DNA from 3 places in the Paenibacillus sp. KACC 21273 genome. Region 3 is predicted to be linked to each of the others. Evidence: predicted binding sites of a transcription regulator. Region 3 holds the regulator's gene; each other region holds the start of a gene.
What was found. The regulator Rex, encoded in region 3, represses fermentation and respiration genes when NADH is low (regulators of the CRP and FNR family bind a similar motif). The targets are predictions, from matches to a motif close to TTGTGAAATATTTCACAA.
Positions count from the first base shown of each region.

Region 1: a site for Rex is predicted at 5,443-5,460, ahead of pflB (formate C-acetyltransferase). Genes of this name have one in related genera too.
Region 2: a site for Rex is predicted at 4,455-4,472, ahead of qoxA (cytochrome aa3 quinol oxidase subunit II). Genes of this name have one in related genera too.

Region 1 covers NZ_CP117876.1:1,864,396-1,872,064, forward strand. Annotated here, with positions in the region: gene PQ460_RS08460 (uracil-DNA glycosylase) at 1-513, shown strand, start outside; gene PQ460_RS08465 (winged helix-turn-helix transcriptional regulator) at 693-1,010, shown strand; gene PQ460_RS08470 (Crp/Fnr family transcriptional regulator) at 1,123-1,845, opposite strand; gene adhE (bifunctional acetaldehyde-CoA/alcohol dehydrogenase) at 2,177-4,789, shown strand; gene pflB (formate C-acetyltransferase) at 5,478-7,669, shown strand, end outside.
Region 2 covers NZ_CP117876.1:923,399-931,067, reverse strand. Annotated here, with positions in the region: gene cyoD (cytochrome o ubiquinol oxidase subunit IV) at 258-599, opposite strand; gene cyoC (cytochrome o ubiquinol oxidase subunit III) at 601-1,221, opposite strand; gene PQ460_RS04225 (cbb3-type cytochrome c oxidase subunit I) at 1,221-3,197, opposite strand; gene qoxA (cytochrome aa3 quinol oxidase subunit II) at 3,266-4,297, opposite strand; gene PQ460_RS04215 (hypothetical protein) at 4,584-4,853, opposite strand; gene PQ460_RS04210 (glycoside hydrolase family 95 protein) at 5,217-7,634, opposite strand.
Region 3 covers NZ_CP117876.1:2,031,460-2,039,128, forward strand. Annotated here, with positions in the region: gene dinG (ATP-dependent DNA helicase DinG) at 1-1,998, shown strand, start outside; gene PQ460_RS09245 (redox-sensing transcriptional repressor Rex) at 1,995-2,642, shown strand; gene PQ460_RS09250 (amidohydrolase) at 2,635-3,942, shown strand; gene PQ460_RS09255 (cell wall elongation regulator TseB-like domain-containing protein) at 3,973-4,518, shown strand; gene PQ460_RS09260 (methyl-accepting chemotaxis protein) at 4,611-6,299, opposite strand; gene PQ460_RS09265 (sugar ABC transporter substrate-binding protein) at 6,324-7,355, opposite strand.

The sequences.
Region 1 (7,669 bases), 170 kb from region 3:
AAAGGGATTCCTTTTTGTGGACAAGCAGGTAAAGTGTTAGACGGTTATTTTGATGCTTTGAATATTACAAGAAATGATCTATATATTACAAGTACTGTACGTAGTCGTCCATATAAAGACAAAATGATTCAAGGTAAACATACAGCCGAACGATCAAGCCGATCGAATCGTACGCCGACTTCGTATGAAGTATTTGCGTTTGCACCTATTTTGGATACTGAGATTGAAACGGTACAACCGCAAATTATTATTACGCTTGGCAATATTGCTTTGCAACGATTACTAGGCAAAGGATACCAAGTCTCTCAAGTTCATGGACAAGCACGGCGCAGTCATATTCAACAAGTCGATGCCGATCATATGGATCAGGGATATCATTGGTCAGAACAGGAATACTGGATTTTTCCTATGTATCATCCTGCGGCAGTATTGTATAATAGATCATTGACAACTATTATCGCAGAAGATCTGGTCATTTTGCGAGAATTGATCGATTTAACGCTACAATCATAATATAATGTTGAAAGATTGAGCATTAATCTGTAATTATGTAATGTTTTCGTTCTCTTTTCAGGTAAAATATGCTAAAATATATGTACTAACTAATCGTAAGTTAACATCGTAATATGATGAAATACGAGCTTATGACTATCCGATCCCGTGTTTCGGAACAATTGAAGAGGTGAGAGAACATGGAGCAACACCAGTTGGGATTATGTCCCCGTTTTGAGACCGCGTTTTCATTTTTAGGAAAAAGATGGAATGGTCTAATTATTCAATCATTAATGAGTGGTCCTAAACGTTTTAAAGATATTTCTAATCTGATTCCGATGATGAGCGACAAAATGCTATCTGAACGAATGAAAGATCTAGAAAGCAGTGGAATTCTGATTCGTCAGGTATATCCAGAGACTCCTGTTCGAATCGAATATGAGTTAACAGACAAAGGTCGTGCACTTAAGCCGGTTATGGAGCAGATTCAGAACTGGGCAGAGCATTGGGTAGAATAGTACGCTATGAATGAATCAAAAAAAGCTTTCCGCTATGAGTAACACACGGAAAGCTTTTTTGGTATCTTTAGTTGTCTAAACAGGTAAGTGTATAGAAGATACTGAATATTCATTAGATTCTGCATATTTCTTTAGGGCATAATTCACAGTGACATACTTCTTGTAAAGCTTCAAGGTCATGGATAATGATCATACCGTGCTCATATTCGATACTTTCTTTTTTACGTAGATCGCTAAGCATCCGGTTTACACTTTCACGAGTAGCACCAATCATATTCGATAAGTCGGTATGCGTGATTTTTTTGTTAATCAAAATAGAACCTTGATCATTGTAATCTTCACCATACGTATTGCTTAAACGAATCAATGTAGAGCAGAGTGCACCTGGTTTACCATATAACATCAAGTCGCGCACTTTAGTCTGAGTCAGACGGTGATGCGTTCCCATCCATTTCATAAAGTCGATTGCAAAGTCGCAATACTGACAGATCATTAATTCTAATTCTTTATGTTCGATCACAGCAACTTCTGTATCTTCTATTGCTTCTGCTGTAAATCCAAGGCGTGTACCAGAGAATGGGTCAGCTTGACCGATCATATCTCCTGCTTGATACATATATAGAATCAATTCTTTACCTTCATCGGTTGATTTCGTTAATTTAACGCGTCCACTTTTAAGGAAATATAATTTATCGGATAAATCGCCTTCCCAGAATAAATGAGATCCTGCTGCGATACTACGTTCTGTAGAATGGTTAAGTAATCGTTCCTGATTAATTTCCGAAAAGCATGCTGTATTATGACGTGGTTGAGTTTCTTCTAAAGACTTGTTCATTATTATTCGCCCCTTTATTTCAATTATACGTGAAATTAATCATAATGCATAACATTTTAGGAAAAAAATTGGAAATTAAATGATTAGTTAAATTCTACATTATATAGTAACAATGATGACTTACAAATGAAGAAAAGCTTCTTCATACTTTGTGATTAATTTCACTATTATCATACATCTTTTTATATTAAAATGCAAAAGGAAAAAATGAAATAGAATAAATTTAAAAAATAAAAATTGATTGTGAAAAATATCACATTATGATTTATGTCTCTATGCTATGATCAGTGCGTAGACAAAAGCAATACACATTCTGAGGAGGATGAGAGAAATGGCTGTAAAAAATGATGCTAGTCGCAACGTGGAATTGAGTGCACAGGAAGAAATTCAAAAATTAATTGATAAAGCTAACAAAGCGCACGCTGCATTTATGAATATGAATCAAGAACAAATTGATAACATCGTACAAGCAATGGCGTTAGCTGGTCTGGATCAACATATGTATCTTGCTAAACTGGCTGTTGAAGAAACAGGTAGAGGTGTATATGAAGATAAAATTATCAAAAACATGTTTGCTACTGAATATATATACCACAGCATCAAAAATGATAAAACAGTCGGTGTTATTGAAGACAATGATTATGAAAGCTTCCAAAAAATCGCTGAACCTGTCGGAATCATTATGGGGATTACACCTGTAACAAATCCAACATCAACAACGATGTTCAAATCATTAATTTCAATTAAAACACGTAACCCTATCATTTTCGGCTTCCATCCATCTGCACAGAATTGTAGTAAAGAAGCAGCTCGCATTTTGCTTGAAGCAGCTGTAAAACATGGTGCACCTGCAGATTGTATCCAGTGGATTGATGCTCCTTCAATGGACAAAACAAATGCTTTGATGAACCATCCTGATGTAGCTATGATCTTAGCTACTGGTGGTGGCGCAATGGTTAAAGCAGCATATAGCTGTGGTAAACCTGCACTTGGCGTAGGTCCTGGTAACGTTCCTGCTTTTATCGAGAAAAGTGCTGATCTACAACAAGCTGTTAATGACTTAATTCTTTCCAAATCGTTTGATAATGGTATGATCTGTGCTTCTGAACAGGCTGTAGTTATTGAAGAACCTGTCTATGAAAAAGTAAAAAAATTAATGATCGATAACGGTTGCTACTTTGTAACAAAAGAAGAAGCAGGCAAATTAACAAACGGTGCAATGAATACAGATAAATGTGCAGTGAATCCTTCTATTGTAGGACAATCTGCTGTAAAAATTGCTGAACTTTGTGGAATTACTGTTCCAGCAGACACCAAAATATTGGTTGCTGAACTAGAAGGTGTCGGTACGAAATTCCCATTATCTGCTGAAAAATTAAGCCCTGTGTTGGCTTGCTATAGAGTTAAAAATGCGGATCAAGGGATTGAACGTGCTGCACAAATCGTAGAATTTGGCGGTATGGGTCACTCTTCAGCTATCCATTCTAATAATGATGAAGTTATTCAAAAATTCGCTAACCGTCTACAAACTGGACGTATTATCGTGAACTCTCCTTCTACACACGGAGCTATCGGTGACCTTTACAATACTAACTTACCATCTCTAACACTAGGCTGTGGATCTTATGGTCGTAACTCTACTTCTTCTAATGTAAGTGCAGTGAATCTGATTAATGTGAAAAGGGTGGCTCGTCGTACTGTGAATATGCAATGGTTCAAAATACCTTCTAAAGTTTATTTTGAAAAAGGTGCAACTCAATACCTTGCTAAAATGCCTGATATTAGCCGTGTTGTGATCGTAACAGATGCGATGATGGTACAACTTGGTTATGTAGAAAAAGTACAACATTACTTGCGTCAACGTCAGACTCCAGTAGTTGTTGAAGTGTTCTCTGATGTAGAGCCAGATCCATCTACAGCTACAGTTGAGCGTGGTCGTCAAATGATGGAACGTTTCCAACCTGACTGCATTATCGCTCTTGGTGGTGGATCACCTATGGATGCTGCTAAAGGCATGTGGATGTTCTACGAATACCCTGATACTGAATTTGATAACTTAAAACAAAAATTCATGGATATCCGCAAACGGATTTACAAATACCCACATTTGGGACAAAAAGCACAATTCGTAGCTATTCCTACAACTTCGGGTACAGGTTCTGAAGTAACATCGTTCGCGGTTATTACAGATAAAGAAAAAGGCAACACTAAATATCCTTTGGCTGATTATGAGTTAACACCAGACGTAGCGATTATCGATCCTGAATTTGTATACTCTTTACCTCGCGTAGCTGTAGCTGATACAGGTATGGACGTATTGACTCATGCAATTGAAGCTTATGTATCTGTAATGGCAAGTGACTTTACCGATGGACTAGCGATCAAAGCGATTCAACTGGTATTCCAATATCTAGAACAGTCTGCTCTAACAGGCGACAAACTGGCTCGTGAAAAAATGCATAATGCTTCTACGATTGCAGGTATGGCATTTGCGAATGCATTCTTAGGTATTAACCATAGCTTGGCACACAAATGGGGTGGACAATACCATACAGCACATGGTCGTACCAATGCGATCTTGTTGCCACACGTTATCCGCTACAATGCGAAAAAACCAACTAAATTCGCATCGTTCCCTAAATATTCTCACTTTATCGCTCACGAACGTTATGCTGAAATTGCACGCATCCTAGGATTGCCAGCACGTACAACTGAAGAGGGCGTAAACAGCTTGATCAATGCTATTCGTGACTTGAACCGTAAATTAGGTATTCCAGAAACATTTGAAGCTTTAGGCTTTGATGCAAAAGACTTTGAATCTCGTGTCGATTACCTTGCTGACCGTGCATTTGAAGATCAATGTACAACAGCGAATCCTAAATTACCTTTAGTGACTGAACTAGCTGATGTATACCGCAACGCATTCTACGGTAGATTTGAATAAGTATACTTTTGAAATAGTAATCATGTAGATTGAAAAAAGGATCACTCCACAAATGCTTTTATAGCAGAGTCGTTGGAGATGATCCTTTTTTTCTTCTTATTTAAATGGTATCTCTAAAAATAGACTCTCAAGATACGCTGTTGAAAATAGAAAATAAAGCAAATATGGAAATTCACCTCATACAAAAGAACGATCTCCTAGTTTGCGATATGAGCAGAACTAATGAGAGTCGTTCTTTTATTCGTAGAGAGGAGTGATGCAATGTCCAACATTATTCTATAGTGTGTAGATAGAATAATACAGAAATAGTGTGATATATTTCGTTGTTAGAAGTCGTATATTCCGGTATTATGCTACAGTTATTTGTTGCAAAATCTTATGTATATTTTTGTATTAGTAGATTGATATTACTGTGTTTACGGCATAATCAGTTGCTCGCTTATGCTGTAAAAGGGTTTCTGAATATCTGTAATAGTTATTTTCAAAAGCTGTTATAGATACAGAATGTGATAAAAATCATAATAAAAATGCGATTTTGTGATAAATGTCACATACTATGCTTATGAATTACATCATAATAAAGACATAGCCGGAGGGAGAAAATAACAGCTTCCGGTATCGTACAGGCGAGACAAGCATTAGCTTAAATGCTTTTGTGATTTTATTCACAATAATGGAGGGATTATCAATGTCAGTTATCGAAAGAAATGTACAGGATAATTTAAAAAAAGATGCATGGCGCAATTTCAAATCAGGTAAATGGGCAAAACATGTAGATACTCGTGATTTTATTGAGCAAAACATTAGCGCATATCAAGGAAACGAAACATTCCTAGCTGGCCCTACTTCAAATACAAAAGACTTGTGGGATATTATTTCTAAACTATCTAAAGAAGAGATCGAACGTGGCGGAGTATGGGATGTAGATGCTGCAACACCTTCTACTATCACTTCACATGGTCCTGGATACTTGGACAAAGACAAAGAACAAATCGTCGGTGTTCAAACAGATGCTCCTTTCCGTCGTTCGCTTCAACCGTTCGGTGGTATCAAAATGATGATCGATGCTTGTAAAGCGTATGGCTTTGAAGTACCAGAACAAATCATTGATATCTTCACTAATATTCGTAAAACGCATAACCAGGGTGTATTCGATGCTTATACGTCCGATATGAGAGCAGCACGTAAAGCAGGTATCATTACAGGCTTGCCAGATGCTTACGGTCGTGGACGTATTATCGGTGACTATCGCCGCGTAGCATTGTACGGTGTAGACTTCTTGATCAACGAAAGAAAACAAGATTTGAATGACATGGAAGTTGACGTAATTGATGAAGAAGTTATTCGTCTTCGTGAAGAAGTATCTGAACAAATTCGTGCTCTAGGCGAATTGAAAAAAATGGCTGAAATGCATGGCTTCGATATTTCCAAACCTGCACAAACAGCTAAAGAAGCGTTCCAATGGGTATACTTCGGTTACCTTGCAGCAATCAAAGAACAAAATGGTGCAGCGATGTCTCTAGGACGTGTATCTTCTTTCCTTGATATTTATATCGAACGTGATGTAAAAGAAGGCACATTAACAGAACAACAAGCTCAAGAATTGGTAGACCATTTTGTAATGAAATTGCGTATCGTTAAATTCTTGCGTACTCCAGACTACAACGAATTGTTCAGTGGTGACCCTACTTGGGTTACAGAATCTATCGGTGGTATGGCTGTAGACGGCAAAACATTAGTAACTAAAAACAGCTTCCGTTTCTTGCATACATTATACAACTTGGGACCTGCACCAGAACCTAACTTGACTGTATTGTGGTCAGAACAATTGCCAGAAGCTTTCAAAAAATTCTGTGCTAAAGTTTCAATCGAAACAAGTTCTATCCAATACGAAAACGATGATCTTATGCGTCCGATCTATGGCGATGATTACGGTATTGCTTGCTGTGTATCCGCTATGCGTATCGGTAAACAAATGCAGTTCTTCGGTGCTCGTGCTAACCTTGCCAAAGCATTATTGTATGCAATCAATGGTGGACGTGACGAGAAATCAGGCGTTCAAGTAGGACCTGAATATCCTGCAATCACTTCTGAAGTGCTTGAATATGACGAAGTCATGAAACGCTTCAAAGCAATGATGGAATGGTTAGGCAAATTGTACATGAACACATTGAACGTTATCCATTACATGCATGACAAATATAGCTACGAACGTATCGAAATGGCATTACATGATCGTGATATCTTACGTACAATGGCTTGTGGTATTGCTGGTCTATCTGTAGCAGCTGACTCATTGAGCGCTATCAAATATGCAAAAGTAACACCTATCCGTGACGAACGTGGTATTGCTGTAGACTTCAAAATTGAAGGCGAATATCCTTGCTACGGTAATAACGATGATAAAGTCGATCAAATTGCTGTTGAATTGGTAGAAACATTTATGGGTATGATTCGCAAAAACAAAGCATACCGTGGTGCAACACCAACACAATCAGTACTAACAATCACTTCTAACGTAGTGTACGGTAAAAAAACAGGTACAACACCAGATGGACGTAAAGCTGGCGAACCATTCGCACCAGGTGCTAACCCTATGCACGGAAGAGATACAAAAGGTGCACTTGCATCTCTAAGTTCCGTTGCTAAATTACCATACGAAGATAGCTTGGATGGTATTTCTAACACATTCTCTATCGTACCAAAAGCATTAGGTAAAGAAGAAGAAATCCGTAAATCAAACCTTGTATCTATGCTAGACGGATACTTTGGTAGCAATGCTCATCACTTGAACGTGAACGTGTTTGCTCGTGAACAACTACTAGACGCTATGGAACACCCAGAAAACTACCCACAATTAACAATCCGTGTATCTGGATA
Region 2 (7,669 bases), 1.1 Mb from region 3:
TTTTGCTATACTGCTGTTGTTATCTATTACAGTATTACATCATCGACTATGATAATGCACTGTATTTGCTGTTGTGCTTTAATTAGATATTAATTAGGCTTACCTGGATTACATAATCTAATCATCCCTATCAAACGCTATAGCAAAAAAAGCTCTTTTACTTTCACCACTACAGCATAACAATCTGTAGTAGATCCAGCAAAAGAGCTTTTAAAGTCTATCTCGTATCTTGCACTTATGAGTTCTTATCTAGTGGATTAGTATCCTACGCCGTTGTAAGCCATGATCCATACAGAACCAGATACAACAACCAATACAATCGCTAGACCAAAAATCAAAGCCATTACGTTCCAACGCGGTTGGTTACCTGTACGATCGCGTACATGCATAAAGAAGAATAGCTGTACAACGAACTGCAATACCGCAGTGATCATAATGATTAGAATCGTTGCTGTTGCTTGGAACATATGGTTCATAACAACAACTAACGGAATAATCGTTAAGATAATCGAAAGGATAAAACCAATGATATAAGATTTAAGCGAGCCATGAGCATGATCTTCACCATGTGCATGTGAATCTGTTGAATGCTGCGCCATATTACATCACCCCCAACAAGTAGACGACGGATAGCAAGAAGATCCATACCGCGTCCAAAAAGTGCCAGTACAAGCTGATGACGTTAATTTTACCGCGTGTTACGTCAGTGATACCACGACGAGACAATTGGATAATCAATAACAACATCCAGACTAGACCAACCGAGACGTGAAGTCCGTGAGTTCCGACAAGTGTGAAGAATGCACTTAGGAATGCACTTGCAGAGATTCCGTGTCCTTCTCCAATCAATTTCACGAACTCCGTTACTTCAAGCCCGATAAATGCTGCACCTAGAATAAAAGTAACGATCAACCAAGAAATAAGTTGTTTTACATTTCCTTTGTTCATAGCAAGTACAGCAAGTCCGCTTGTAAAACTACTTGTTAACAAGATAAATGTCTCAGCGATAACGCCAGGCATTTCGAATATTTCTGCACCACCGGGACCACCGGCAGTGTTTTTATGAAGAACCACATATGTTGCAAATAAAGTACCGAACAAGATAACGTCGGTAATTAGGAAGATCCAGAAACCAAGAAGCTTCATTTCTTGCGGATCGTGATGCCCGTGGTCATGACTATGATCATGGTCGTGACCATGCTGTGATACAGCTTGTGCCATTAGACCGTCCCCCTTATCGATGCTTCCGTCTTCTCAATTTCTTCAACTGGAATGTAATAGTCGGTATCGTATTGGAAAGAGCGAGCAATCATACAACCTGCTACACCAATCAGACCAAGAACCGCCATCCAAGTCCACAAGAAGACAAAGCCGAATCCGGCAATAAAGAAGAATGTTGACATTATAATTGGAATTGCAGAGTTTTTCGGCATATGAATTGGAGCATATACAGGTTTTGGCGGATTTTTCGGAAGCTTACCAGCCGCACGACGCTGTTTCTCAACCCATAGCGGATCTCTACTATCCACAACTGGAACCACTGCAAAGTTATACTCTGGTGCAGGAGAAGGAATACTCCATTCCAAAGTATGAGCGTCCCAGATATCGCCAGTCGTATCGACTTCACGATTTTTGATACTATAAGCAATTTGAAGAACTTGGAACAAGAACGCTACACCCATCAAGTATGCACCCATTGTGGATACAACGTTTAATGGACCCCAGCCAGTGTCCCAATCAAATGTACTGATACGACGAGTCATACCCATTAGACCAAGCAGGTATTGAGGCATGAAACATACATAGAAACCAATGTTCCAGAACCAGAATGCCCATCTACCTAATGTTTCGTTCAGTTTGAAACCGAACATTTTTGGCCACCAGTAGTACATACCAGCGAAATAACCGAATACTACACCACCGATAAGAACTTGGTGGAAGTGAGCAATTAGGAAATAACTGTTATGATACTGGAAGTCAGCAGGAGCAACAGACAATAGAACCCCTGTCATACCACCGATAATAAAACATGGGATAAATCCGATCGTCCAGAGCATCGGCAGATCGAAGCGAATTCGACCACGATACATCGTAAACAACCAGTTAAAGATTTTAACCCCTGTAGGAATTGCAATCAGCATCGTTGATAATGCGAAGAACGCATTAACATCTGCGCCAGAACCCATCGTGAAGAAGTGATGCGCCCAGGTAAAGAACGATACGAATGCAATAATCAACATGGCGAATACCATGGATGTGTAACCAAATAGCTTTTTACGCGAGAATACGCTGACGATTTCGGAGAAAATACCGAACGCCGGTAATATAACAATGTATACCTCAGGGTGACCCCACATCCAGATCAAGTTGATATACATCATCGGGTTACCGCCACCATCGAGTGTAAAGAAGTGAGCCCCCGCAAACCTATCGATAAACAATAGTGCTAGTGTAACTGTCAAAATTGGGAAAGCGAAAATGATAATGATACATGTCGCGAATACAGACCATGTAAACATAGGCATTTTCATAAATGTCATGCCTGGTGCACGCATTTTGATAATCGTTACCAAGAAGTTAATACCCGTTGCAAGTGAACCAATACCTGAGATCTGAATACCCCAGATGTAGAAGTTCTGTCCAGGTCCTGGATTAAATTGGAGTTCTGATAGTGGTGGATAACTCAACCATCCTGCATCCGGTGAACCACCGATAACGAAAGATAAGTTAAATAGCATCGCACCCAAGAAGAACAACCAGAAACTTAATGCGTTCAAGAATGGATAAGCTACATCGCGTGCTCCTAATTGAAGAGGAACAACGATATTAAAGAGTCCGAACATAAATGGCATCGCCATAAACAGGATCATAACTACGCCATGCGTCGTAAATACCTGATTATAATGTTCAGGATGTAAAAATTCGAGATTTGGGAATGCGAGTTGAGTACGCATCATAATGGCATCCACGCCGCCACGGAACAACATCAAAATCGAAGCAAGAATATACATGATACCGATTTTTTTGTGGTCAACTGTTGTTAAATAATTACGCCACAACCAGCCCCATTTTTTGAAATAGGTGAGTCCCACAACGATAGCAATCATCGCAAGTCCGATAGATACATCTGCACCGTAAATTAGTGGGTCGCCGGTGACGAAAAAGTCAGATGCAAAATCTTTAATTTTCTCGAGCATCGGGGAGCTCCTTTCCCTGTCTTTTATGTCACACGCTACGGTACAACTAACTTCAAATAAATCTGAACTTAATTGCTAGTATTCGTGTCTGTGCTTTCTTGATCATTCATTTCCATGCCATCGTGATCGCCTGTTCCCATATCACTTTGTCCTTCTTCACTTTGTTTCTCATCAATCTGAGTAGAAGGAGTGGTATGAGTAGCACGATCTTTACCGCCTGCTAAACCGCCTGGCAAGTATTTGGTAACAAGTTGTTGGAATAGACCTTCCGGGAATGCAGAAAACGTTTGTTTGTCAGCAGTTCCAGGAACCGTTAGCGACTGGTATGTTTCCATACTCATAGGTTTAGACTCGGTTTTAACTTTGTTGACCCAAGTCTGATATTGCTCGTCAGATACAGCATTCACATCGAATCTCATTTGGGAAAAATGCTCACCACTGAAGTTAGCACCTGATCCAAAGAAAGTTCCCTGATGATCAGCTTGTAGATACAATGTCATAGCCATACCCGACATCGTATAAATTTGTCCACCAAGTTCTGGCACCCAGAAAGAGTTCATCGGAGCATCAGAAGTCAGTTCAAATCGTACAGGTGTATCTTCTGGAATCGTAATAGAGTTCACAGAAGCAATACCTTCGCCCGGGTACATAAATAACCATTTCCAGTCCATAGAAGCAACTTGGATTGTAATAGGTTCCTTCTGTGATTGAATCGCTACAGAAGGCTCTAATGCATAAGTGTAACGCACAGTTACAATACCAAGTACAGCAATAACGATGATTGGAATCCCCCACCAGATGGTTTCAAGCTTGGTGCTGTGGTTGAAATCCGGATCATATTTTGCTTTTCTACCTGGTTTGTCACGGTATCTCCACACTATAACAAAAGTGAGTATCGTTACCGGAACAATAACAATGGCAGTTAGAATCGTGGAAATCACGATTAGATCTCTTTGTCCTGCAGCAATAGGTCCTTTCGGATCGAGAACAAAGTAATTGTGGCTACCTGCATAAAGTGCCCATACCGTCAAAGCGAGTGACAGAACCGACACAATAATCATAACCCACATCATAAGACGAGAACCCGGTTTTTTGTTCATCTTAATCCCCTTTCTCACATAACGTTTAAGACGTTCATAATATTGAAACCACACATTTCTATGTTAACACTAAGTGTGCTATTTGCGTATCCATAGAAGGTGTAAATTCCACATTTTTTTGACTTGTTAACAAATCTGTCAATTTATTAACAGGTTATCGTGAATCTTTTCACATTATTTATATATTATCATATTGTGATTCCGTAAAAAAGCCCCTTTAAGAATTAATTCTTAAAGGAGCATGTATTTAATTAAAAAGGATTTATTTTATCGTAAATCTCATTTTTTAATCATCATTGATACTTTCTTTTCCTTCTTCATTACGAACTTGCATAGAACCGATCGATTTACCAATAAAGTAAATAAATACACTTCCTACTACACATCCGATACCCATCATCAATCCAGCATTGTTATCATTAAATGGTTGGATATTCAAAATAATCGTTACTACACCAACAACAAAAGCAATCCAACCTATAATTGTTAGCAAACGAGTTAATCCACGCGCATTTTTTCCGGGTGAATTTGAACGGCCTTTTGTATTTGTCGCCATAATTAAGCACTCCCCTCTTATGTTAGTATCCATTGCTACTCCAAACTAGGAGCACTTTAAAAATTACGTTTCTATTGTTATAGTCTCTATTACCACAATTTGCCCCTTTTGATTCGTTATTTAATTATATTCTTCTTATTTCTATATTATTTATTACAAATTATTGTCAAATAGTATGTATTTCATGGTCAAAAAGGCGACATTCTCTGTATAATACAGAAAATATCGCCTTAGTTCATCTCCCTATTAATATATTCATAGTTACATATTTGATAAGAATATATTTATATATAGAAGAAAAAATATTTTTCATTACTTCTCGTCAAAATATTCGTAGATTAACTGTATGATTAGACCCGAATTTTAGACCTTTGCATGTAATGTATAACTTCTCCCCGCTTCCGCAGTAAACTCCAGCACAAAATCAGTTTGTTGCTCATTAGGTTCAGTCAATGTAGAAGCTGTTAATGGATCTTCCAATTGCAGAGCAATAGAACTCACCAAGCGACAGGTTCCATGAAACTGCGATTCTACTGTCACTTCTACCAGTTGTCCTTGTTGCCAGTGCATATCTACTGTATATCCGCCACGTGCCCGTAGCCCTTTCACAAATCCTTTATTCCATACTTGTGGCAACGCAGGCAGTAGATGTAGTTCTTGTAAATGGCTTTGAAGCAACATTTCAGCAATACCTGCGGTTCCACCAAAATTACCATCAATCTGAAATGGAGGATGAGCATCAAATAGATTCGGATATGTAGAACGCGATAATAACGTAGTTACAAATTCATGTGCAGTCTCTCCATCCAACAAACGAGCATACAGATTAATAAGCCAGGCACAGCTCCATCCGGTATGTCCTCCGCCATGCTGAATACGTCGTTCTAGCGAGACACGAGCAGCTTCTACTAGCTCAGGTGTCTGATAACGATTAATCTCATGCCCGGGATACAGACCATACAAATGAGACACATGACGATGCCCTGGTTCATGCTCTTCATAATCCCGGTACCATTCTTGTAATTGACCATGACGACCAATATGAAAAGGATATAAGCGCTTATAAGTCTCTTGTAGCTCACTTGCCCAATCTTGATCGACTTCAAGCAATGTTGTGCTGGTGATACAGTGATCTAATAATTCGCGGATCAATGTCATATCCATCGTAGATGCTGCTGATGTACTACATACTTCTCCAGAAGCAGTTAAAAATTTATTTTCAGGTGAAGTCGAAGGAACAGTAACCAAATAACCTTCACGATCTTCAACCAACCAATCCAGTGCAAACCTAGCAGCTTCTTTCAAAATCGGATAAGCCGTTTCCCGTAAAAAGTCTAGATCACGATGATATTCATAATGCTCCCACAGATGCGCACATAACCAGATTCCACCGAGAGGCCAGAACGCCCAGCTTGCATCACCTTGAGTCGGAACAGCCAAGCGCCAGAGATCACTATTATGATGGGTTGTCCAACCTTTGGCTCCATAATGCACTTTCGCCGCTTCCTGACCACTTACACTCAGATCTTCTATCATACGAAATAACGGTTGATGACATTCAGAAAGCTGACACACTTCAGCAGGCCAGTAATTCATCTGTGTATTGATATTCGTGGTGTAATCACTATTCCACGGAGCTTGTACATGTTCATTCCATATCCCTTGTAGATTAGCTGGCTCACTTCCAGGTCTGGACGAGGAGATTAACAAATATCTTCCATAATGAAAATATAACGCTTCTAAATCTGGATCATGACGATGCTGTTGATATTGTTGCAGTCGCTGATCGGTTGGTAATTCTTGGTCAGTTATACTTTGATCGGATGCTAACAGATGTTGTTCATCTTCTAATTGAAGCTCTACCCGATTAAACAGACTACTATAATCTGCTAGATGTTGTTCTAACAATGACTGGTATCCGATACTTCCCGCTTGATTGAGAATAGCTACACATTCTTCTGCTAATACACGTCCACTACTTCCCGGAACTTGATCGTATCCTTCAAAATTAGTAACGACTGATAATACAATCATAATTTCATGTGCTTCTTGAATAGATAAGTGCTGATCTTCTGCTTGAATATGTCCTTGATCTACATACACTTTGACGCCTACATGAAATTGAATACCTTGCTCTGCTTGTGCATCATACGCGTAAGGTGGTTCTATCTGGCGATAGTCTTCGATACTTGGCAAGCAATAGCCAGCTAACGATAATTCATGATCTTGAGCGTACTGTTGATGTGGTTGTACACTATCTAGTCGTACACGAATATTCAGAGGTTGCTGACCATCACTACGTAACCGATAGACCATCACTTGATGCGGATGACTGACAAATACTTCTTTTTCAATACGATGTCCATCTGCTTGCCATGATGTACGGGTGAGCGCTTGATCTACCAGTAACTCACGATGATAATCTGTAATTACAGGTTCAGTCACAGGGTATTGTATATCGACCCACAGGTCGCCTACAGGTTGATAACCTTCGGTATCATGCCCTAACATGCTGGTGTTAATAATCGATTGTGCTTCTTCTAATTGGTTATCAAAAATAAGTTCTCGAACATGAGATAACTCAGCTAGACTACTAGGGTTGACTGTCTCACGTGGTTTCCCTGACCATAATGTATCTTCATTCAATTGAATACGATCCTGCTGTATACCACCGAATACCATGCCTCCTAGACGACCATTCCCTATCGGTAACGCTTCTTCCCAGAGTTGTGCAGGTTGGTTGTACCATAGTTTCCATAACGACTGCTTGTTTTGATCCATCGGTATATGACCTCCTGATTGAAATTCGTACATTT
Region 3 (7,669 bases):
TTACCTTCGATTTATCATAGTGTCAAAGAAAACGATCGTGTCATGGTAAGTACGCATACGATTAACTTGCAAGAACAGTTGCGAGAACGCGATATTCCATTATTGACTCAAGTTGTTCCATTTGCATTTCGTGCTGCCGTATTCAAAGGACGCCAGCATTATTTGTGTCTGCGCAAATTTGAGCATAAAATAAATACAAAAGAATTTCAAAGCCCTAAAGAAGATGTATTGATTGCAGCTCAAATGATTGTCTGGTTAAATGCGACAGAAACTGGCGATGATGAAGAACTCAATATGGGTAATCGTGGTGCTGACTTCTGGGAAACGGTAGCCAGTGATACCGATTCTTGTCTGGGTCGTGCATGTCCATGGTTCCGCAAATGTTTTTACCATCGTGCGAAGCATGAAGCAGGTACAGCAGATGTAGTCATTACCAATCACTCGAAATTATTTACCGATGTCAAAGCAGGGCATCAATTGTTACCTGCTTATGATCGCTTGGTTATTGATGAAGCACATCATCTAGAAGATGTTGCAGGTAAGCACTTGGGTATGCATATGAAATATTTCACATTGGTTCATCCACTGTTAAGATTGTTCAAAGACAGCAAAAATGGTCAGTTAGCGATTTTGCGTCAACAATTAGGTTCTTCTGGCAATGAACGTGGTATGGATTGGGCGATAGCGATTGATAATCTATATCCTGAAATTGTAGATGTCAAAGAAAACTGGGATAAATTAAGTGAGTTACTATTTGCTTTGTTACCTCAGCGTAGTGATGCCGCTCCTGGTGAAGCCGGGCAGTTCACGCTTCGACTTTTACCGGAAAAGCAACCGACCGAATGGAATGTGATTACAGAGCTTGAGAATCAGATTCATATCGGCCTTAGTCAGTTGATTCGTAAAGGCGAGCAAGTGATGAATCAGATCAAAGACAGCGATGAGCAGTTAGGCACAGATAGTCTGGTAACAGATGTGTCGGGTCTATTCAAAGACTTAACAGTGGTACGAGATGATCTGCGTCAATTTGTGAAGCTGGAAAGTACAGATACAGTCTACTGGTATGAAGCTAATGGGAATTACCGTAGCAAGTCTTTACAGATGTATGCTGTACCGGTTGATGTGAGCAAGCAATTGAAAGAGTACTTTTTTGATAAAAAGAAAAGTATTATTTTGACATCAGCTACTTTATCAATAGAAAAGAAATTTCAATATATGATTGAACAGTTAGGGCTTGTAGAAGCGGAAAAAGAAGGTCGATTGATGACTGAACAGTTATCTTCACCTTTCAATTATCGTGAGCAATCGCTGTTGTTAATTCCGCGCGATTTTCCAAGTGTCAAAGGCAGTGTTGGTGATGCGTTCTTTGTAGATACGTTAGCGAACTCATTAGCGGAGACTGCCAAAGCGACCAATGGACGAATGATGGTGTTATTTACCTCTTATCGGATGCTCAAGCAGGTGTATGAGCCATTGAAAGAGAAGTTATCACATAGCGATATTGCAGTATTTGGACAAGGGGTCGATGGAGGAAGTCGTACCAAGCTCACTCGAAGATTCCAAGAGCGTTCCGCTTCGGTGTTACTGGGTACAAGTAGCTTCTGGGAAGGGGTCGATATTCCAGGCGAAGCGTTAACCTGTCTGGCGATCGTACGTTTACCTTTTCAACCGCCTAATCATCCACTGCTTGAAGCCAAAAGTGAACGGCTGAAAAAAGAAAAGAAAAATCCATTTATGAAATTATCTGTACCGCAAGCAGTTATCCGTTTCAAACAAGGTTTTGGTAGATTAGTACGGACATCTAGTGATCGGGGAATCGTTATTGTCTATGACACTCGTGTGATCGAGTCCTATTATGGCAAGCATTTTCTATATTCATTGCCCGGTCCCAAAATGGAACATATGCCGACAGAGCAGATGGTACCCCGTATTACAGAATGGCTTAGCCAGGCCGAACCTGAAAAGGAAACTGTAAATCAAGAGGGGGAGCAAGCATGAAATCCGACAAAATATCAGAAGCAGTCGTGCGAAGACTACCTGTATACCTTAGATATCTGAACGAACTTCACACACGTGAAGTTCCTACAGTGTCTTCGCAAGAACTGGGACAAAAATTAGACTTGAATCCAGCACAAATTCGCAAAGATTTAGCTTATTTTGGAGATTTTGGACGTAAAGGGATCGGTTATGATGTATCGTATTTGATTGAGAAAATACGTCATATTTTAAAATTAGATCAACAAATCAATGTGGCACTTGTAGGCGCTGGTAATCTAGGGCATGCCCTTTCTAACTATAATATGTATCTAAAAGAAACAATGAAAATCGTAGCTGTGTTTGATTCCAACGATTCGAAAGTAGGCTCTTTAATCAATACATTAGTCGTACAGCCTATTGATGAACTTGGAATTACAGTCAAAGCGAGAAGTATTCGTATCGGAATTGTTACAGTGCCTAATGTTGAAGCACAGCGTGTAGCAGATCAGTTAATTGAAGCAGGGGTCGAGGCTATTTTGAACTTTGCACCGATTATTTTGAAAGCTCCACCGCATATTCGTGTGCATACTGCTGATTTTACAACGGATTTATTAAGCCTTGCCTATTATCTGGAAGATGGAAAGGAACATGAAACTAATGAATAACACCTCGAACAAATGGGTCATCAAAAACGGTATGTTTGCTGTAATGAGCGAAGAGAAATCAATGCTTTTTGGACATATGGTGATTGAAGATGGATGGATTACGTATCTTGGAGAAGAAGAACCTGTGATCGAAGAAGACACAACCGTAGTGGATGGCAATCATTTGTTCTTTATTCCGGGTCTAGTCAACAGTCATGGTCATGCAGCGATGTCGTTGTTACGTGGATATGGAGATGATCTTGCTCTACAAGTATGGTTACAAGAAAAAATGTGGCCGATGGAAGCGAAATTTACAAGTGACGATGTGTACTGGGGAACTGCTCTGTCTGTATTAGAAATGTTAAAAGGCGGTACAACTACATTCCTCGATATGTATGATCGCTCAGAACGTGTAGCCGAAGTGGTAGAACAATCGGGTATGCGTGCAGTATTGATGCGTGGTGTAATCGGCTTGTGTTCAGAAGAAGAACAAAAGCAAAAGCTAAAACAATCAATCGACTTTGCACGTGATTGGCATGGTCAAGCGAATGGACGTATTACAACGATGATGTCTCCACATGCACCGTATACTTGTCCACCTGCATACATCGAACAATTTGTACAAGCAGCTCATGATTTGGATTTGCCGCTGCATACACATATGTCTGAGACACTAGCAGAAGTTCAATTAAACGTTACAGATTATGGATTACGTCCTGTAGCTCATTTGGAGAAATTAGGATTTTTCACTCGTCCAGCATTGTTAGCGCATGCTGTTCATTTGAATGATGAAGAGATCGAAGTGCTTGCTGAGAATAAAGTAGCGATTTCTCATAACCCGGGTAGTAACCTCAAATTAGCAAGTGGTGTAGCACGTGTACCTGATCTGTTGCGTGCAGGCGTTGTTGTGTCTTTGGGAACAGATGGCCCGGCAAGTAATAACAATCTGGATATGTTTGAAGAAATGCGTTTGGCTGCTCTTATTCATAAAGGAGTATCCGGCGATCCAACAGCTGTGCCTGCATTAGAAGCATTGAAAATGGGTACTGAATACGGTGCAAGATCTGTATTTTTGAATGATGTAGGTACATTCGCTGTAGGAATGAAAGCTGATATTACAGCACTTAATGTAGATCAACCGCATTTCTTACCACGTACTGATTTTATTTCACATACAATCTATTCTGCATCTGCTAAAGATGTATTGCATGTCTGGGTAGACGGTAAGCAATTGATCAAAGACGGTATATCATTAACATTGGATGAAGAAAAAATTCGTCATGAAGCCCAAAGTGCTTTTGAAGGTTTGCTTAAACGCTAACTGGAAGTCGACAGGAAAGGATGGCGTGTTTTGCGAAATTTGGGAAGTGGCAAGTGGATTGCAATCATTATCGTTGTAGTAGGATTGCTGATTTTAGGTGTAAATCAATTTTATGTGCATGTAATGGCAAAGCCATGGAGTAAAGAACAACTGGCTATTAACAGCGCACAGGAAAAAGCGGATATTGTATCTGTGACGCGTACGTTCAATTCCGTCTGGACAGATAGTTCAACGTATTGGGTTGTAGAAGGTAAAAATACAGCACAAGAAGATCTAATGGTCTGGGTCAAATTTAATATAGACGGTTCGGTAGCAGAAGGAGCTAATGCAGTGCATGTTGAGAAAACAGCAGGTACAGTATCCTATCAAGCCGCCACCGATCTTTTGCAAAAAGATTTGCCTGGAGCAGAAGCTGTACGAATTGTACCTGGCTCATATAATGGAAAATATGCATGGCAAGTTTTTGCCAAACTGAATGAACGTTATTATTATCTTTTCTACAATTTCCGTGATGGAACCAAATTAGGTGGACCTATGGAATTGCCTGCAACTTTAAAAGGAACAGGGCAAGAATAACATCATCAAGCTCAAACCATATAAAAAAGCATGATCTAAGGAATTCATATACTGAATCCAAAGATCATGCTTTTTTGTTAATTAAGCATAGATTATAAACGGAATTGCAGTACCGTATTTTGTAATTTCTCAGCCATAGAATGAAGTGTAGCGGTATGAGCTGTACTTTCTTCCAAGAAAGCTAATTGTTCTTCTGTAGCTGCACTTACGCTTTCAGTGTTAGAAGCAACATGATCGGTCAAGCTTGAGATATTTTCCATAGATTTGACAATCTTCTGTGAATGTTCCGATAAATGATGGATAGAATCAGTCACTTCTTTAATTTCAGAAGTGGTATGATCGGTTAGAGATTTAATGGTATTAAACAAATTACCTACAGAATGAGCCGCAGCAATACCTTGACTTACTTCTTTAACCATGTTTTCCACCGATTTGGTAGCACCTTTTGTTTCACTTTGAATAGCATTGACAAGTGCTCTCACCCGATCTACGGATTCATTGGTTTCGTTAGAAAGTTTACGGATTTCGGAAGTAACTACAGCAAATCCACGTCCGTGTTCACCTGCACGTGCAGCTTCAATTGCTGCATTGAGAGAAAGAAGACCCGTCTGAGCTGCAATCGAAGAAATTGCATTATTGATTTCTTCAATTTCTCCAGAGCGTTTGTTTAACGAAGAAATAATCACTTCCAATTTACTCATACGTTGATGAATTTGATCCATTTGGTTCATAACATGTACTATTTCTTGATTACCGAGTAGCGCTTGACTTTGTGCTTGTTGCGCAACGCTCATCGCTTGCTGGCTACTTTGATCAATCTGCTGAATATCCTTATTAACATCATAGACAGTTTGTAATCCACCTTCTACAATTTTAACTTGATCCTGTGTACTGCTAGATAGATCAGACATAATGTCTGCAACGTGTTCAGCAGCTTTACCTGTTTCAGACGTACCACTAGCAACATCTTTAGAAATTGTAATAACCTGTGAAGCATTATCATTAATTTCATGAACAAGATGACGCAAGTTATTTTTCATACTATTAAAGGAAATAGCTAACTCCCCTAATTCATCTTTTTGCTTAACATTTACATCTTCAATATTGAGATCCCCTGTAGAAATAGATTTGGCTGCTTTACTTAATTTTTGTAATGGTTTGGAGATAAGACGTGAAATAAAGATGCCAATAATAATCGCTAATGCGAAGTTAATGATGCTGATTGCGATAGCTAGCTGGCGAACATGTGCTATTTTTTGTGTATTTTCATCTTTGGCAGCCGTCATCAAAGCATCTTGTTGATCCGAAAATTGTTGAGCAAACTTAACAATAATACTTCCTACAGGAATAACACTGGTAATCACATCAAGATAAGATTGATCCACTTGAGCAGGAGGCAGGTTGAACAGTTCTTGGGCGTGGGTTTTGTAATACTCGTTCATTTTCAGCATATAATCTAATTGAGCGGTATCTTCTTTGGAGACGACTAAGCTTTTCATCTCATTCAAAAGTTTGGTCGTCTGATCATTCGTACTTAATAATTGAGAACCATAGTACGAATCGCGACTCAGCATATAGGTCTGCATATATCCATTTTGAGTAGTAGCATAAAATTTTAAATTATCTGCTTGTGATTTTAGAGTGACATAACGATCCAAAATTGTACTCATCGATTGCTGAATTTGTTGAAGAGACATAATATAGATCACTCCCGCACAGCCAGCAATAAGAGCAATGGCAAGAAATCCAGCTAAAAGCTTATGCAGGATAGATAGACGCATCGCAGACCACTCCTTCATATATACTTATTTCCATTTCGCTATATACTTTTCTTCATTAGCTGGGGTAATCAGTTCATAAGGAATGCTGATTTCTTTAGGAACTTGTTTACCATTAGCAGCTTCTATTGCTGTTTGAAGACCTTGACTACCTTGAGCTGATGCATTTTGAAAAACGGTAACTTTTAATTTATTAGCTTTCATAAAATTCAAAGCATCCATCGTACCATCTACACCTGCAAATACAATATTTTGATCTTTTCCATCCATTTGAGTTGCAAGAATAGCCCCAATAATCATTTCATCATTATTGGCAACAACCGCATCAATTTGTTGACCGGATGCTAACCATTTGGCCATTAGTGCCATACTTTTAGCGCGATCATAATTCGCTGTTTCTTCAAAAACAATTTTCATATTAGGATATTTAGCGATAACGTCTTTATTTCCCTGGGTGCGGTTAACCTGTGCATCACTACCCATATCGCCATCCATAATAGCAATATTACCTTTTCCGCCCAAAAGTTTGGCGACTTCATTCATTTGAAGCTTACCAGCGGTTAATGAATCTGAACCTACATAAGAAGTGAGAGTATCTAATTCTTTGAAAGTACGATTGACGGCTACAATCGGGATATTCGCTTGATTGGCTAGATCAACAATCGTTTTTGAAATCGAGGGGTCCATCGGTAGAAAAGCAATAGCTCTGACATCTTGCGCAATAAATTCTTTGATTTGTTGAAGTTGAGTAGAAGCATCATTTTTGGCATCAGCATAAATCACATTCACATCAGGATGTTTTTTGGCATAACTTTCCATGCCGGCTGCTACATAACTGATAAAACGGTCATTCATATCTGGGATAGATACTCCAATAGTGACTTTTCCTGTTGTAGTTGTGTTAGTCGTAGTTGTGGGTGTTGCTTCAGTAGTAGTGGAAGTAGATGCAGTAGAAGTTGAGGAATTAGGACTTACAGATGAAGTTGCAGAACAACCTGCCATAAACATAAAAAGAGCTACTGCCAACAAAATAGGGGGATACTTAAACCATAGGCGCATTATCTAACCTCCATACTAGTCATTTTCAAAATAATATAACGTTTACATTTTGTGCATTATCTAAAATAAAGACAAAATGTGACAAGATTATAAAGGCATTATCGACAAAGGGTAGGGGTTTTGTTAGAGCCGATTTAAATTATACTAAGAAAGGAATAGATAAATGAAAATACCGCTACTCTGGTATCTAAAAGTAGCGGTATTAGAAATCAAAAAACACGTATGATATACTATATATAGATGAATAATTGTAAACACACCAAAAAACCTATCTATTTACTGTTACCGATAGGCGCTAAAATACCGAAGTAAAA